Regions from separate parts of the Mesorhizobium sp. M0870 genome, predicted to be linked through region 2. Evidence: predicted binding sites of a transcription regulator. Region 2 holds the regulator's gene; each other region holds the start of a gene.
What was found. Region 2 encodes LexA, which represses DNA repair genes until DNA is damaged. Its sites were predicted from a motif close to TGTTCNNNNTGTGTTCNG; they were not measured.

Region 1: a site for LexA is predicted at 2,133-2,150, ahead of recA (recombinase RecA). Genes of this name have one in related genera too.
Region 3: a site for LexA is predicted at 959-976, ahead of NKH97_RS13040 (DNA recombination protein RmuC). Genes of this name have one in related genera too.

The regions. Positions count from the first base shown of each region.
Region 1 covers NZ_JAMYOI010000042.1:7,000-11,952, reverse strand. Annotated here, with positions in the region: gene NKH97_RS30665 (pseudouridine-5'-phosphate glycosidase) at 1-907, opposite strand, end outside; gene NKH97_RS30660 (carbohydrate kinase family protein) at 983-1,927, opposite strand; gene recA (recombinase RecA) at 2,208-3,308, shown strand; gene alaS (alanine--tRNA ligase) at 3,607-4,953, shown strand, end outside.
Region 2 covers NZ_JAMYOI010000012.1:94,890-99,842, forward strand. Annotated here, with positions in the region: gene NKH97_RS16590 (ComEC/Rec2 family competence protein) at 1-1,625, shown strand, start outside; gene lexA (transcriptional repressor LexA) at 1,619-2,359, opposite strand; gene kynU (kynureninase) at 2,771-4,018, opposite strand; gene kynA (tryptophan 2,3-dioxygenase) at 4,101-4,937, opposite strand; gene NKH97_RS16610 (AMP-binding protein) at 4,934-4,953, opposite strand, start outside.
Region 3 covers NZ_JAMYOI010000009.1:29,653-34,605, reverse strand. Annotated here, with positions in the region: gene NKH97_RS13050 (hypothetical protein) at 1-258, opposite strand, end outside; gene def (peptide deformylase) at 375-905, opposite strand; gene NKH97_RS13040 (DNA recombination protein RmuC) at 1,009-2,280, shown strand; gene NKH97_RS13035 (GFA family protein) at 2,301-2,705, opposite strand; gene NKH97_RS13030 (cation diffusion facilitator family transporter) at 2,768-3,733, opposite strand; gene NKH97_RS13025 (transglutaminase-like domain-containing protein) at 3,877-4,686, opposite strand; gene NKH97_RS13020 (hypothetical protein) at 4,898-4,953, shown strand, end outside.

The sequences.
Region 1 (4,953 bases), on a different contig from region 2:
TCGCAATCCGTGCCGCCAGCCGCGCGTTGTTTTCCACCAGCGCGATGTTGGTCTTGAGGCTCCTGCCGCCGGTCAGTTCGAGGATTTTCGACAGCAGGAAGGGTGTCACCGCCTTGCCGGTCACGTTGAGCGCTTCTGCGGCCTTCTGCGCGGCGTCGATATAGCCCGCCATCTCCTCAGCCGGGATTTCATGGTTTTCCGGCACAGGATTGGCGATCAGCATGCCGCCGGCGAGCCCCAGCGCTGCCCTCGTCTGGTAGAAATGCGCGATCTCTTCCGGCTCGTGCAAGGTCAGCGGCGCGCGGAATGGCGAATGTCGCGACCAGAAGGCTGGCATCGTCTCGCAGCCATGGCCGATCACCGGCACGCCGCGCGTCTCCAGCACCTCCAGCGTCTTTTCGATGTCGAGGATCGCCTTGGCGCCGGCCGAGACGACGATGACCGGGGTGCGCGCCAGCTCGTCGAGATCGGCGGAAATGTCAAAACTCTTTTCGGCGCCCTTGTGCACGCCGCCAATGCCGCCGGTGGCGAACACTTTTATGCCGACCATATGCGCCGCGATCATCGTGGCGGCGACCGTGGTGCCACCGGTGCGCCCTTGCGCCACGGCAAAACCGAGATCGGCGCGCGACAGCTTCATGGCGTCGCCCGTCATCGCCAGCGATTCGCGCTCGCCGTCCGAAAGCCCGATCTTGATGCGGCCGCCAACCACGGCGATGGTCGCCGGCACGGCGCCGCCATCGGTGATGATCTTTTCGACATCGGCCGCCATGGCGCCATTGTCGGGGTAGGGCATGCCATGGGTGATGATGGTGCTTTCCAGCGCCACCACCGGCCGGCCGGCCGCCAGGGCCTGCGCCACCGGCGCGTGGATGTCGATGAAGGGGCCGGCGGTCTCAGGGGTCATCAGGGTCTCCAATCCGGAATGCGGCGCGTCCGTCGGGACACCAGGCAACATCGCGGCACTATGAATTCGCCGGTCTCATGCCACTTCCCTGGCATCCGGCACAAGAGCCAATGCCTCAGTGAAATCAGCCGCGGTGAACTCCGGAACGGCGCTGGCGCTTTCGATGGCAAGCGTCGCCCCGGCAATGCCTTCGCGCAGAGCTGCCCGCAGCGGCAGGCCACGCAGCAAGGCAGCAACCGTAGCGCCCGCCAGCGCATCGCCAGCGCCGGTGACGTCAGCGACCTTTCTTGGCGGCGGCGGCAGGATCGAGAAGGCGCTGGCTTCATCGAAGCCCAGCATGGGCTCGCTGCCCGCCGTCACCACGCCGCTGACAAGGCCGCTGCATCGCAACCCGTCGACGACCTCGCGCTCCGTGGCAGTCGCGGCGACGCCGGCCAGCACCATGGCCTCGCGCCGGTTCATGAAGACGAGCGAGAGCTCCTTCAGCACCAGTATCAGCCGCACCACCTTGGCCGGCGAGATGGCAATGGCGAAAATCGGCTTGCCCGCGGCGAGCGCCACCAGCCGTTCCAGCGCCGAAGAGGGCAGATTGGCGTCGCACAGGATCGCATCGGCGCCAGCGATCACCTCCCGCACCTTGGAGCGCCTGATCTGCTTGGGAAACGCCAAATCATAGAGCGCCATGTCGGCAAAGCCGACGATCAGCTCGCCCTCACTGTCGATCAGCGCCGTGTAGCTCGGCGTCGTGCGGTCGAGGAAGACCGCCGACAGGTCGGTAATGCCTGCCTCGGCGATGGCTCGCGAAACGGTGTCGGCAGCGGCATCGCCGCCGCGAACCGACATGAGCGACGCGGAGACGCCGCGCCGCACGGCGCTGCGCAAAGCGTTGAAGACGCCGCCGCCGACATCCTCGCGCATCGTGCCGGGATTGGAGGCAGCCGGCACGTAAGCGCCGGACACCTGGCCGCGCCGGTCGATATGGGCGCCGCCTACGGCCAGTATTTTCGTGGATTTCAGCATGTCGGCGATATGACCTTTGTTATTCCAGCCGCACAAGCGCTAGGCTGCGCGACGGAGCTTCGCATGCAAGGCGGCGATTCGGCAGATCGAAACAACCGAGCCGTCTGGCCCAACGTGTGGTGCATCCCTGATCGAATCCTTGGACAAAAAAAGAACAAATCCGGATATTGTTTGTTTTTCAGATATTTGACCCCTCTTGCCAAATGAGAACAAAAAAGGTACAAATAGGCAGGGATTACGGATTGTCCGGCCTTCATTGACGACCAAGGGGTGATGTATCATGGCTCAGAATTCTTTGCGGCTGGTAGAGGACAAGGCAGTGGACAAATCAAAGGCTCTGGATGCGGCGCTGTCGCAAATCGAGCGGGCTTTCGGCAAGGGCTCGATCATGCGGCTCGGCGCCAACGATCAGGTCGTCGAGATTGAAACGGTGCCGACCGGCTCGCTTGGCCTAGACATCGCGCTTGGTGTTGGTGGCTTGCCGCGCGGCCGCATCATCGAGATCTACGGGCCGGAAAGCTCGGGCAAGACGACGTTGGCGCTGCACACCGTTGCGGAAGCCCAGAAGAAGGGCGGCATCTGCGCCTTCGTCGATGCCGAGCATGCGCTCGATCCGGTCTATGCCCGCAAGCTTGGCGTTGATCTCGAAAACCTCCTGATCTCGCAGCCCGACACCGGTGAGCAGGCGCTGGAAATCTGCGACACGCTGGTGCGCTCCGGCGCCATCGACGTGCTGGTGGTCGATTCGGTCGCGGCGCTGACGCCACGCGCCGAAATTGAAGGTGAGATGGGCGATTCGCTGCCCGGCCTGCAGGCCCGCTTGATGAGCCAGGCGCTGCGCAAGCTGACCGCGTCGATCTCGCGCTCCAACACCATGGTCATCTTCATCAACCAGATCCGCATGAAGATCGGCGTCATGTTTGGTTCGCCCGAGACCACGACGGGCGGCAACGCGCTGAAATTCTACGCTTCGGTGCGTCTTGACATCCGCCGCATCGGCTCGATCAAGGACCGCGACGAGGTTGTCGGCAACCAGACCCGCGTCAAGGTGGTCAAGAACAAGCTGGCGCCGCCCTTCAAGGTGGTCGAATTCGACATCATGTTTGGTGAGGGCGTGTCCAAAACCGGCGAACTGGTCGATCTCGGGGTCAAGGCCGGTATTGTCGAGAAGTCTGGCGCCTGGTTTTCTTATAATTCGCAGCGTCTCGGCCAGGGCCGCGAAAATGCCAAGCTGTTCCTTCGTGACAATCCCGACACGGCACGCGAGATCGAGTTGTCGATCAGGCAGAATGCCGGGCTGATCGCCGAGAAATTCCTCGAGAATGGCGGCCCTGAGCGCGGCGAAGACGACGGTTTCGAGGAAGAATCCGGCGCCATGTAACAGCTTCGTGCGCGATGCCGGCCGGAGTTCGGCCATAATCGCGTTCTATTATCTCAGGCTTATGTAATTGAGTTCCGCGTTATTGCGTTTCGAAACCGCCGGCCCAGTGCCGGCGGTTTTGCGTTTCGGCAGCGAAAACAGGCCGGTTCGAACGGCCGGCAAAGGCCGTGGATTGGACCAATTCCGTGTTTCTGGACAGGGTGAGGCGCGGCGGCTAAAAGGCCAAGTCCTAATCTTCTAAAAACGCAGAGCCCATTTCCGCCGGTTTGCCGGCGGCTCTTCCGAAAAGGCAGCATTCATGAGTGGCGTGAACGAGATCCGGTCGACATTTCTCGACTACTTCCGCAAGGAGGGTCACGAGATCGTCGCGTCGAGCCCGCTGGTGCCGCGCAACGATCCGACACTGATGTTCACCAACGCCGGCATGGTGCAGTTCAAGAATGTCTTCACCGGTTTGGAGAAGCGGCCCTATTCGCGCGCGTCGACAGCCCAGAAGAGCGTGCGCGCCGGCGGCAAGCACAACGATCTCGACAATGTCGGCTACACTGCGCGCCATCTGACCTTCTTCGAGATGCTCGGCAATTTTTCCTTTGGCGACTATTTCAAGGAGCGAGCCATCGAGCTTGCCTGGAACCTGATCACCAGGGAGTTCGGGCTGAACAAGGACAAGCTGCTGGTCACCGTCTATCATACGGACGACGAGGCGGCCGGTTTCTGGAAGAAGATCGCCGGGTTTTCCGACGACCGCATCATTCGCATCGCGACATCGGACAATTTCTGGGCGATGGGCGATACCGGCCCGTGCGGTCCGTGTTCGGAGATCTTCATCGACCGCGGCGAGCACATCTGGGGTGGTCCTCCCGGCAGCCCGGAGGAAGATGGCGACCGTTTCCTGGAATTCTGGAACCTGGTGTTCATGCAGTATGAACAGGTGACGAAGGAGGAGCGGATCGACCTGCCGCGCCCCTCGATCGACACCGGCATGGGCCTGGAGCGCATGGCGTCCATCCTGCAAGGGGTGGAAAGCGTCTTCGAGACCGATCTGTTCCGCCACCTGATCGACGCCGCCTCGTCCGCGATCGGGCATGGTCCCGACAAGGAGACTGTCGCGTCCTACCGGGTCATTGCCGATCATCTGCGCTCGTCCTCCTTCCTGGTCGCCGATGGCGTGCTGCCTTCGAACGAAGGCCGTGGCTATGTCCTGCGTCGCATCATGCGCCGCGCCATGCGTCATGCGCAGTTGCTCGGTGCCAACGAACCGCTGATGTGGAAGCTGGTGCCGGCGCTGGTGCGCGAAATGGGTCAGGCCTATCCGGAACTGCTGCGCGGCGAACAGTTGATCACCGAGACGCTGAAGCTCGAGGAGACCAGGTTTCGCAAGACGCTGGTGCGCGGCCTCGGCCTGCTTTCGGAGGCGACCGAAACGCTTCATGCCGGCGACATGCTGGACGGCGAGACGGCCTTCAAGCTCTACGACACCTATGGCTTCCCGCTCGATCTGACGCAGGACGCGCTGCGCCAGCGCAGCATCTCTGTCGATCTTGCCGGCTTCACCAATGCGATGGAGCAGCAGAAGGCCGAGGCGCGCAAGCACTGGGCTGGGTCCGGCGACGCGGCGACCGAGACCATCTGGTTCTCCGTGCGC
Region 2 (4,953 bases):
ACATGCCGCTGCCGGCCCGAATTTCCTCTAGCGTGGAAAATGCCCGCGAAGGCATCGCCGACCATATCAGGGCGAGCGTCGGCGGCGCCGAAGGCGAGATCGCCGCGGCGCTGATCGTCGGCGTGCGCGCCGGCATTCCCGATGACATCAATGAGGCGATGCGACGTACCGGCATCTACCACATCATCTCCATTTCGGGACTGCACATGGCGCTGGTCGCAGGCACCATCATGGGTTTGCTGCGCGGCGCCTTCGCCTTGTTTCCCGACTTTTCCGCGCGTCGCCCGGTCAAGAAGTATGCCGCCGCCGCCGCACTGTTCTCGATCGCGGCCTATCTCATCATCTCGGGAGTCGTCGTTGCCGCCGAGCGCAGCTTCATCATGCTGGCGGTGATGCTGATTGCCGTGCTGTTCGATCGAGCAGCACTCACCATGCGCAATCTGGCGATCTCGGCGATCGCCGTCATCGTGGTGTCGCCGCATGAGGTGGTCGGCCCGAGTTTTCAGATGTCGTTCGCCGCGACCGCGGCTCTAGTCGGCGCCTATGCCGGCTGGGCGGATCACCGGGCGGGAAAAGCAAGACCGCCGCCGCCAAAGCGATCCATGCCAGGTTTCCTGACGCGAAAATTCCTGCTGGCGGCAACCGGCCTTGCCATGACCTCGATCATCGCCGGAAGCGCCACGACGCTGTTTGCTATCTGGCATTTTCAGCGTGTCTCGCCGCTTAGCCTGTTTGCCAATCTCGCGGTTATGCCGATCGTCACCGTCGTCATGTTCCTGGCCGTCGCCAGCGCGCTGCTGATGCCTTTCGGATTGGATTGGCCAGCTCTCTACCTGATGGGTAAGGGCCTGACGATGATGATCGCCATATCCGGCTGGATCTCCGAGCGTTCGCCTGTCGACGGGGTCGGGCTGATTTCGCAACAGTCGGTCCTGTTGGTGGCAATTGCTTTGGTCATCGCGACGATGGCGACAACCTGGCTGCGGCTCGCTGCTCTGCCATTCGCACTGGCAGGCCTGCTGACCGTCTCGGATACGCGCACGCCGGATGTGCTGATCTCGGAAGACGCCCGGCTGGTGGCGTTGCCGATCGGTGGCGGTGAGCTTGCCGTCAGCCGGGAACGGCCGAACGAATTCACCGTCGACAACTGGAAACGCGCCCTGACATCAGAAATCATCGTCGTGCCAGAGGTGTTCGACAACAGCGATGGGCAATTCGATGTCGCGGATGCCGTTGATCTGCCGCTGGGATCGCCGTTTTATTGCTCCTCAGACGTTTGCGTGGCCAGGCACATGTCCGGTGCGATCATTGCCTATGTCGAGGACCGCAAGGACACCTGGAAAGCCTGCGGCTTCGCCGAGCTGATCGTCATCAATGACGCCACCGCGTATGACGCCTGCCACAACCCGCTGGTTCTCGTCATCACCAAGCGGCAACTGGCTCGCAAAGGCAGTGCCGCGGTCTTCTTCGATCGCCAATCGGCGACTGCGCCGGCGACGATCAGCTTCGCGGTGGAGAGCCCATATCGGCCCTGGCACGCGCAACGCAAATACTCGCGCGAGGCGAGGGGGCTGGCACCCTTCAAGAAACCCGAGAAGCCAGTGGTCAACTCACCGTCTCAGTAGCGGCGGATCAGGCCGACGAGCTTGCCTTGCACCTTGACCCTGTCCGGTCCGAAAATCCGTGTCTCGTAGGCTGGATTGGCGGCTTCGAGAGCAATCGAAGCGCCCTTGCGGCGGAACCGCTTCAGCGTCGCTTCCTCTTCGTCGACCAGCGCCACGATGATCTCGCCTGGCTGGGCGGTGTCGGCGTTGCGGATGATGACGGTGTCGCCATCGAAGATGCCGGCCTCGATCATCGAGTCACCCTTGACCTCCAGCGCATAGTGGGCGCCGCCCATGATCATATCCGGCGGCACCGAGATCGAATGCGTCTGATGCTGGATGGCATCGATCGGCACGCCGGCGGCGATGCGGCCCATCACCGGGATCGACACGGCGGAAACCGCATCGTCGTCATTGCCAGGCGAGGGCATCCGCGAAGGCGCCGGCTTGATCTGCCGGCCAAGAGCACCACCCTGACCGAGACTGCCCTGGATGACGCTTGGCGAGAACTTCTTTGCCGCGTTGAGGCCGGGCGCGATCGAGTCCGGCAACCGCAGCACTTCCAGCGCGCGTGCCCGGTTGGGCAGCCGGCGAATGAAGCCGCGCTCCTCGAGGGCCGTGATCAGCCGATGGATCCCGGATTTGGAGGCAAGGTCGAGTGCCTCCTTCATCTCGTCGAAGGATGGCGGAATGCCGCTCTCCTTCAGGCGTTCATGGATGAACATCAGCAGTTCATGTTGCTTGCGCGTCAGCATGGCGGCCCCCAGGTTACCTGAAACCAGAATCGAAAAACAAACCCAGAACAAACCCTATCTGTTCCAGTTGTGTTCTGCAACCGTTTAAAGTTTAATGAATTTGTTAAGGCTGCTGAAATTATTTGGCGCTTGCCAGCGGGTCGCGATCAACAAGCGCCAGGCACGGCGATGCGCCTGCTCACATTGAAATTATTATGGTTAATGACCTGTGGCTCATCCTCGACCCAAGGATTGGCATTATCAATCTGGCAACCTCCACAAAGGACGATATGAATCTTCGGGACGTTCGTTTGCCGTGAACGAAACGGAGCCAAAACGCCAACGTCTGTTGGCATTTGTGGCTGGAAATTCAGCCCTCCGTCATCTGCCAGGCAGTGAGGGCGGCGGCGGTGGATCGCGGGGATCGTTGCGTCAGGTAACGGCTTCCTTGACCGCGAAACGCTGGTCCTTCCATGCGCCCGTGCGCAGAATATCCTCCAGCACCTCAACCGCCAGCCACACATCCTTGTAGCCGACATACAGCGGCGTGAAGCCGAAACGGATGGTCGATGGCGCGCGGAAGTCACCGATCACCCCGCGCTCGATCAGCGCCCGCATGATTTGATAGCCGTGGTCGTGAAGGAACGACACCTGGCTGCCACGCCTGGTCGTGTCGCGGGTGGTCTCCAGCGTGAGACCGTAGGCGCCGCACTTGGCTTCGACGAGTTGGATGAACAGTTCTGTCAGTGCGACGCTCTTCTTCCGCAATGCCGCCATGTCGACGTCGCTCCAGATGGCAAGCGCGCCTTTGAGCGCCCGCATCGACAGGACCGGTTGCGTGCCGCACAGAAAACGGCGGATGCCGGTGCCGGCAACATAACCCCGTTCGAAGGCAAAGGGCCGAGCATGACCCCACCAGCCGCTAAGCGGCTGGCTGATATCGCCGTGGTGGCGCTGTGCGGCATAGATGAAGGCCGGCGCGCCCGGACCGCCGTTAAGGTACTTGTAGGTGCAGCCGATAGCGAAATCGGCATTTGCGTGATCGAGCTCGACGGGCAGGGCGCCGGCGGTGTGGCAAAGATCCCAGACGATCAGCGCTCCGGCCGCATGAGCTTTGCGCGTCAGCGCCGCCATGTCGCGCAGTTCACCCGATTTGTAATTGACGTGGTTGACCAGCACCACCGCCACGTTTTCGTCGATCAGCTCTTCGATGGTCGGCGCGTCGACACCCGCGAGGCGCAGCAGGACGCCATCCCGGGTCGAGGCCACGCCTTCGGCGATGTACAGGTCGGTGGGAAAACTGTCACCTTCGGCGACGATGGCCGACCGGCCGGGCCGCATCTCCATCGCCGCGTGCAGCACCTTGTAGATGTTGGTCGATGTCGTGTCGCAGACAACGGTCTGACCGGCCGAGGCCCCTATCAGGCGTCCGAGCTGGTCGCCGAGTTCGATCGGCATCTCGAACCATCCGGCCGTGTTCCAGGCCCGGATGAGATCCTGGGCCCATTCCTGGGTCGCCGCCTGCTGCAGCTCGCCGAAAACGGCATGAGATGCTGCCCCCAGTGAATTGCCGTCGAGATAGATCACCCCCTCCGGCAGAATGAAATGGTCGCGCATGGCACGCAGCGGATCCGTGGCATCCATCGCTTCGACTGCGGCGAGATCAGGAGTTCCACTCATGGTCGGTCAGTCCCCAGTTGTTCGCGAAAGGTTTTCGGCCACAGAGCGTCCCTTCGGTGAGCCTGTTCTCATTTCGATGATGTCAGAGCCGGGTGCGGACCGTCCACAGCTCCGGAAACAGCACGACCTCGAGCATTTTCTTCAGATACGAAGCACCCGACGTGCCGCCGGTGCCGCGTTTCAGGCCGATGATGCGCTCAACCGTGGTGACGTGATTGAAGCGCCAGCGGCGGAAATAATCCTCGAAGTCGACCAGCTTCTCGGCCAGTTCGTAGAACATCCAGTAGCGCTGCGGATCGCGGTAGATGGTCTGCCAGGCGACCAGCACTTCTTCATTCTCGGTTCGCGTCTCACGCCAGTCCGTGCGCCTGGCATCGGCACCGATGTCGAATCCGTTGCGCGCCAAAAGCAGCAGTGCCTCGTCATAGAGCGACGGCTCGGCCAGGATCGCTTCCAGCTTTCCGCTCAGGTCGGGCCGGTGCTTGTGCGGCCCGAGCATTGCCAGGTTTCGGTTGCCGGCCATGAACTCGATGGCGCGATACTGCCAGGACTGGAAACCCGAGGACTGGCCGAGCGCGTCGCGGAACTCGGTGTATTCGCTGGGCGTCATCGTCCGCAGCACATCCCAGGCATTGTTCAGCTGCTCGAAGATGCGCGCAACGCGCGACAGCATCTTGAAGCTCGGCTCGAGCCGGTCGGCGCGGATCGAGCGGATCGCGGCGCCGATCTCGTGCAGAGCGAGCTTCATCCAGAGCTCGGAGGTCTGATGCTGTATGATGAACAGCATCTCGTCATGCGCCGATGACAGCGGCGTCTGGGCCTCCAGCACTTTCTCCAGGTGCAGATAGTCGCTGTAGGACATGCGCTCCTTGAACGACATCTGGGCGCCTTCGGACGCCGGATCGTATGGCTCGCTCAATTGATTTTCTCCGTGC
Region 3 (4,953 bases), on a different contig from region 2:
ACGGAAATCAGGCGGCCCACGATCGGCCTCACTTCGCGACCTCGCTATTTCCTGAATCTCGTCGCTTGTGAAACGATCATCGCCGACGAGCGAATAGAGGCGATCGCCGACTTTTTCGGCGCCAGCAAATTGTGTTGCAAAACCCTTCTGTATCAAGACGACCGCTTCCTCCGAAAGGCTGCGCCTGTTCAGCCGCGCACTTTCCTCGAGACGCCGTTTCAATTCCGGATTGATCCCACGGATCAGCATGTCACCCATAGACACCTCCTACGTGATATCACTGATATCACAGCAAGTCGGTATTTTCAATCGAAGGTTCGTGAAGCTGAACCGCCGAGGCTGATCGGAGGGGCCGTGCTCCGACAGAGCATGCCCTATCCCACCAGCTTGCCCGGCGCTTTGTCCTTGGCGAGCTTCTTGAATTTCTTCACCACCATGTCGCGCTTCAGCTTCGAGATGTGGTCGATGAACAGGACGCCATTGAGGTGGTCGATCTCATGCTGCAGGCAGGTGGCCATCAGGCCCTCGGCCTCCATCTCCTGCAGCTTGCCGTCGCGGTCGAGATACTTGACCCGTACGGCGGCCGGGCGTTCGACCTCGGCGTAATAATCCGGGATCGACAGGCAGCCTTCCTCGTAGACGGAGCGCGCATCGGCGCTCTCCAGGATTTCCGGATTGATGAAGACATGCGGCGCCGGCGTCTCGTCTTCCTTGGCGAGATCGATCACCAGCAAGCGCAGCGGCTCGCCGATCTGGATTGCCGCCAGACCGATGCCCGGTGCGTCATACATGGTCGCCAGCATGTCGTCGGCTAATTTGCGCAGGGGCGCGTCGACACGCTCCACCGGTTGGGAAACCTGGCGCAGGATGGGGTCGGGAAGGATGATGAGCGGCTTGATCGGCATGGCGTTCCACGTAAGACCTCCAGCGAAAAGCGTCAACCGGTTGGCATGAGGCTCGTTCACGTTTTGATCTGTGCTATCGCGGCGAATCGTCTATGCTGTCCACATGAATGATTTGAGCACCATCCTTTCGGAGCCTGTCGCCCGGCTTGGCGCCACAACCATCACGCTCGGCCATGCGCTGGCCTTCGGCGCTTTGCTGTTTCTGGCCCTGTTCGTGGCGCTGGTCGTTGCGCTGTGGCGGTCGGCGAAGGCGCGCGCCGTGGCGGCTGCGGAAGCCGCCGATCATGCCCGCGATGCCGAGGCGCGGATGGCCGGAATTCTGCAAAGCCAGGCCGAAATGCAGGGTCGCATGGGCGCCATTGCGGAAGTGTTCGGCGCACGGCAGGCGGAGCTGACGCAATCGATCGGCCAGCGCCTGGACGCCATGACCGGCCGGCTCGGCCAGACCATGACCGAGCAGACGAAATCCACGCATGAGAGCCTGGCCAAGTTGCAGGAGCGGCTGGCTATCATCGATGTCGCGCAGGGCAACATCCAATCGCTCGCCGGCCAGGTCGTGCAGCTGCAGGCGATCCTCTCCAACAAGCAGACGCGCGGTGCTTTCGGCCAGTCGCGCATGGAGGCGATCGTTGCCGACGGCCTGCCGCATGGCGCCTATGAATTCCAGGCGACGCTGTCGAACGGCAGCCGTCCCGACTGCCTGGTGAAGATGCCGAACGGCGCGCCGTCGCTGGCCATCGACGCCAAGTTTCCGCTCGAGGCCTGGAATGCCATCCGCGCCGCCGACGGCGCCGACCTGCAGAAGGCCGCCTCGCAGGCCTTCCGCCGCGACATCGAGATCCATGTCCGCGATATCTCGGAAAAATACCTGATCCAGGGCGAGACGCAGGACACGGCCTTCATGTTCGTGCCGTCGGAATCGGTGTTCGCCGAGATCCACGAGAATTTCGAGGCGATCGTCCATAAGGCGCACCGTGCCCGAATCGTCATCGTCTCGCCGTCGCTGCTGATGCTGTCGATCCAGGTCATCCAGGCGATCCTCAAGGATGCCCGCATGCGCGAACAGGCGCATCTGATCCAGGGCGAGGTCATTCGGCTGATGGAGGATGTCGCGCGTGTCGATGAGCGGGTGCGCAAGCTGCAGGTCCATTTCGGCCAGTCGGCCAAGGACATCGACGACATCCTGGTTTCGACGTCGAAGGTCACCAAGCGCGGCCAGAAGATCGAAGCGCTGGAGTTCGGCGCGCAGCCCGACGGCGATGCCGCCGCGGACGCAGCGTCACGGGCTCCCGCCGCGAAAGTCGATACTGGCGCGCGCGTTGCCGATTCGAAAACCGGGCAGCTCAGGCTGAGGGTCGTCGAAGGCGACGACTGAGCAGCAGCGCCGGATCCGCCCTACTGCTCTTCCTTGGTCGTCATACCCGGGAATTCCGGCAACCAGGGCAGCGCCGAGCGGTGCCAGCTTTGCCGTCTCGGGACCAGCTGTTCACGTTGCCGCGCCGTGCCGACCCGGATGCCATAAACCTTCGGCCCGTCGCCAACCGATGTCGCGTAGAGATGCGAGCCGCACTCGCCGCAAAAGCCCTGCGCGCGCTTGTCGCCGCTCGATCCTGTCTTGATATAGACCTTTGGCGCACCCTTGGTGATCCGGTAGTGGCCTTCCGGCGCGCCCACGGTCACGCGAAAAGCCGTTCCGGTCAGTTGTTGGCAATCGGTGCAGTGGCAGATTCCGGTGTTCTCCGGGTCGACCTCCGCCTCGTAGGTGATGGCGCCACAATGGCAGCCGCCGTCGATTTTCATCTTCGCTCCTCCAAAGTCCCTTTAATCCTAGCGGGGGAAGACCGTGAGGCAATGGCGCAGCGCTAGTCCAGAGCCGGATCGGATGCGTTCTCGATCAGCCTGCGCCGCTGCTCCCAGGTGCCTGACGTCTGCGGCTTGACGAACAGCCGTGTGATCTCCGGCATCTCCTTCTTCAGCTGCGCCTCCAGGCGCTCGACGCAAGCTTCGATCTCGGGCGCCGTCAAATGGTCCTCGAACTCGATGCTCAGGCCGGCGACGATCTCTGCCGGCCCCATATGGACGGTCAGGACGCCGTTCGCCCGCTGCACCGCCGGATCCTGCTGGGCGATCGCCAGCACCTTCATCTGCACCTCGAGAGAGGCCGGCTCGCCGATCAGCAGGCCCTTGCTTTCGCGGGCCAGGAAGATTGCCGTCGCGCCCAGGATCAGCCCAATGCCGATGGAGGCGGCGCCGTCGAGTTCCGGCATCCCCAGAACTTCCGCCGCCAGGATGCCGGCGAACGCGACGATCAGGCCGAGAAGTGCTGCGCTGTCCTCGAACAGCACGGTGTAGACGCTCGGGTCCTTGCTCGACTGCACCGCCCGCAGCCAGCCCTGCTTGCCCTTCTGCTGGCGGAACTCTTTCAGCGCCACCCACCACGAACTGCCTTCGAACAGGAAGGAAAGGCCGAGCACGATGTAGGTCACCTCGGCGTTGGCGACCGGCTCCGGCGCCATCATATGGATCACGCCTTCGTAGAACGACACGCCGGCGCCCAGCGCGAAGACGAGGAGCGCGACGATGAAGCTCCAGAAGTAGAGTTCCCGGCCGTGACCGAGGGGATGCGTCCGGTCGGCCGGGCGGGCGGCACGGTGCATGCCGTAGAGCAGCAGGCCGCCATTGCCGGTATCGACCAGCGAATGCACGCCCTCCGACAGCATCGCCGAACTGCCGGTAAAGGCGGCGGCGGCGAACTTGGTCAGCGCGATGGCGAAATTGCCGGCGAGCGCCGCGTAGATCACCTTTTTTGAGCCGCCGTGCCCGGCCATGGTGCTGTCCCCATTCGATGCACACCCAGTCTAATGGTCAGATGGAAGAAGCTCCACAGCCACCACAACGTGTGAACCGCTGGCTCGTTCAAAAACGGCGGTCGTTAAAGAGGTCTGTCGTTAGAGACTGGTAGGCAGAACGACTACTCGATGATCTCGCTGGTCCACACCTTGAAGCCGGCAAGCGTTCCCGGCCCGAATATATGGGTCAACGGAACGTCGGCGGCGTCGCGGCCGGAGGCGATCAGGATGCGGCCGATGCGCGGTGCATTGTTGCGCGGGTCGAAGACATGCCAGCGGCCGCCGAGATAGACTTCCATCCAGGCGCAGAAATCCATGCTCGCCCATGGTTTCGGCATACCGATGTCGCTGATGTAGCCGGTGCAATAGCGCGTCGGGATGTTGAGTGCCCGGCAGAAGGTGACCGCGAGATGCGCATAGTCGCGGCACACGCCGCTCTGTTCGCGATAGGCTTCCGCGGCGGTGCGTGTCGGCCGAGCATTGCCGTAGTTGAAGACGATGTGATTGTGGACGAAGTCGCAGACCGCCTGCACGCGCGGAATGCCCAGCGGCGTGTTGCCGAACAGCCGCCACGCTTCATCAGCCAGAAGGTCGCTTTCGCAAAAACGGCTGGGCAGCAGAAACAGCAGCGTGTCCGCCGGCAGATCGCGCACCTCGTGCTGCCAGGCCATCAGGTCGCCCATCTCGAAAGTGCCGGGATCGCGGATCACCGCGTCGGTGCCGAAGGTGAAACGCCCGGGTGGCGCGACGAACCGGTTGCACCAGTTGCCGAAACTGTCGCGATAGCTTTCGATCGGCACCGGCGGGTTGGAGATCAGGAAATCCGGCCGCTCGAGATCGGAGGCACGCGAATAGTGGACATTCAGCATTGCGATGAGCGGCGTTTCCTGCGGAAAGTCGAAGCTCATCTCGCAGCCGATGTGAATTCGCATTGTCGTCCTGACGGCCTGCCTGACGATCACCGGGCGGAGGCACGGGTTGATGCTGCAGTGCGAAGACAACCATGGCATGGACCGCCATGGTTTACGAGCAAATTAGAAACCGGTTGAAAGCGAGCCGCTGACGGCGGCAGCAGTCGCTAACCCCTTGCAGTCCGGCGGTTCTCTTGTTTCACTTCGCTTCCCACATCAGGAGGAACGAATCATGGCTAAAGGTGCGATGAAGGCAGGCAAGGAAGCCCGCAAGCCGAAGAAGGACGC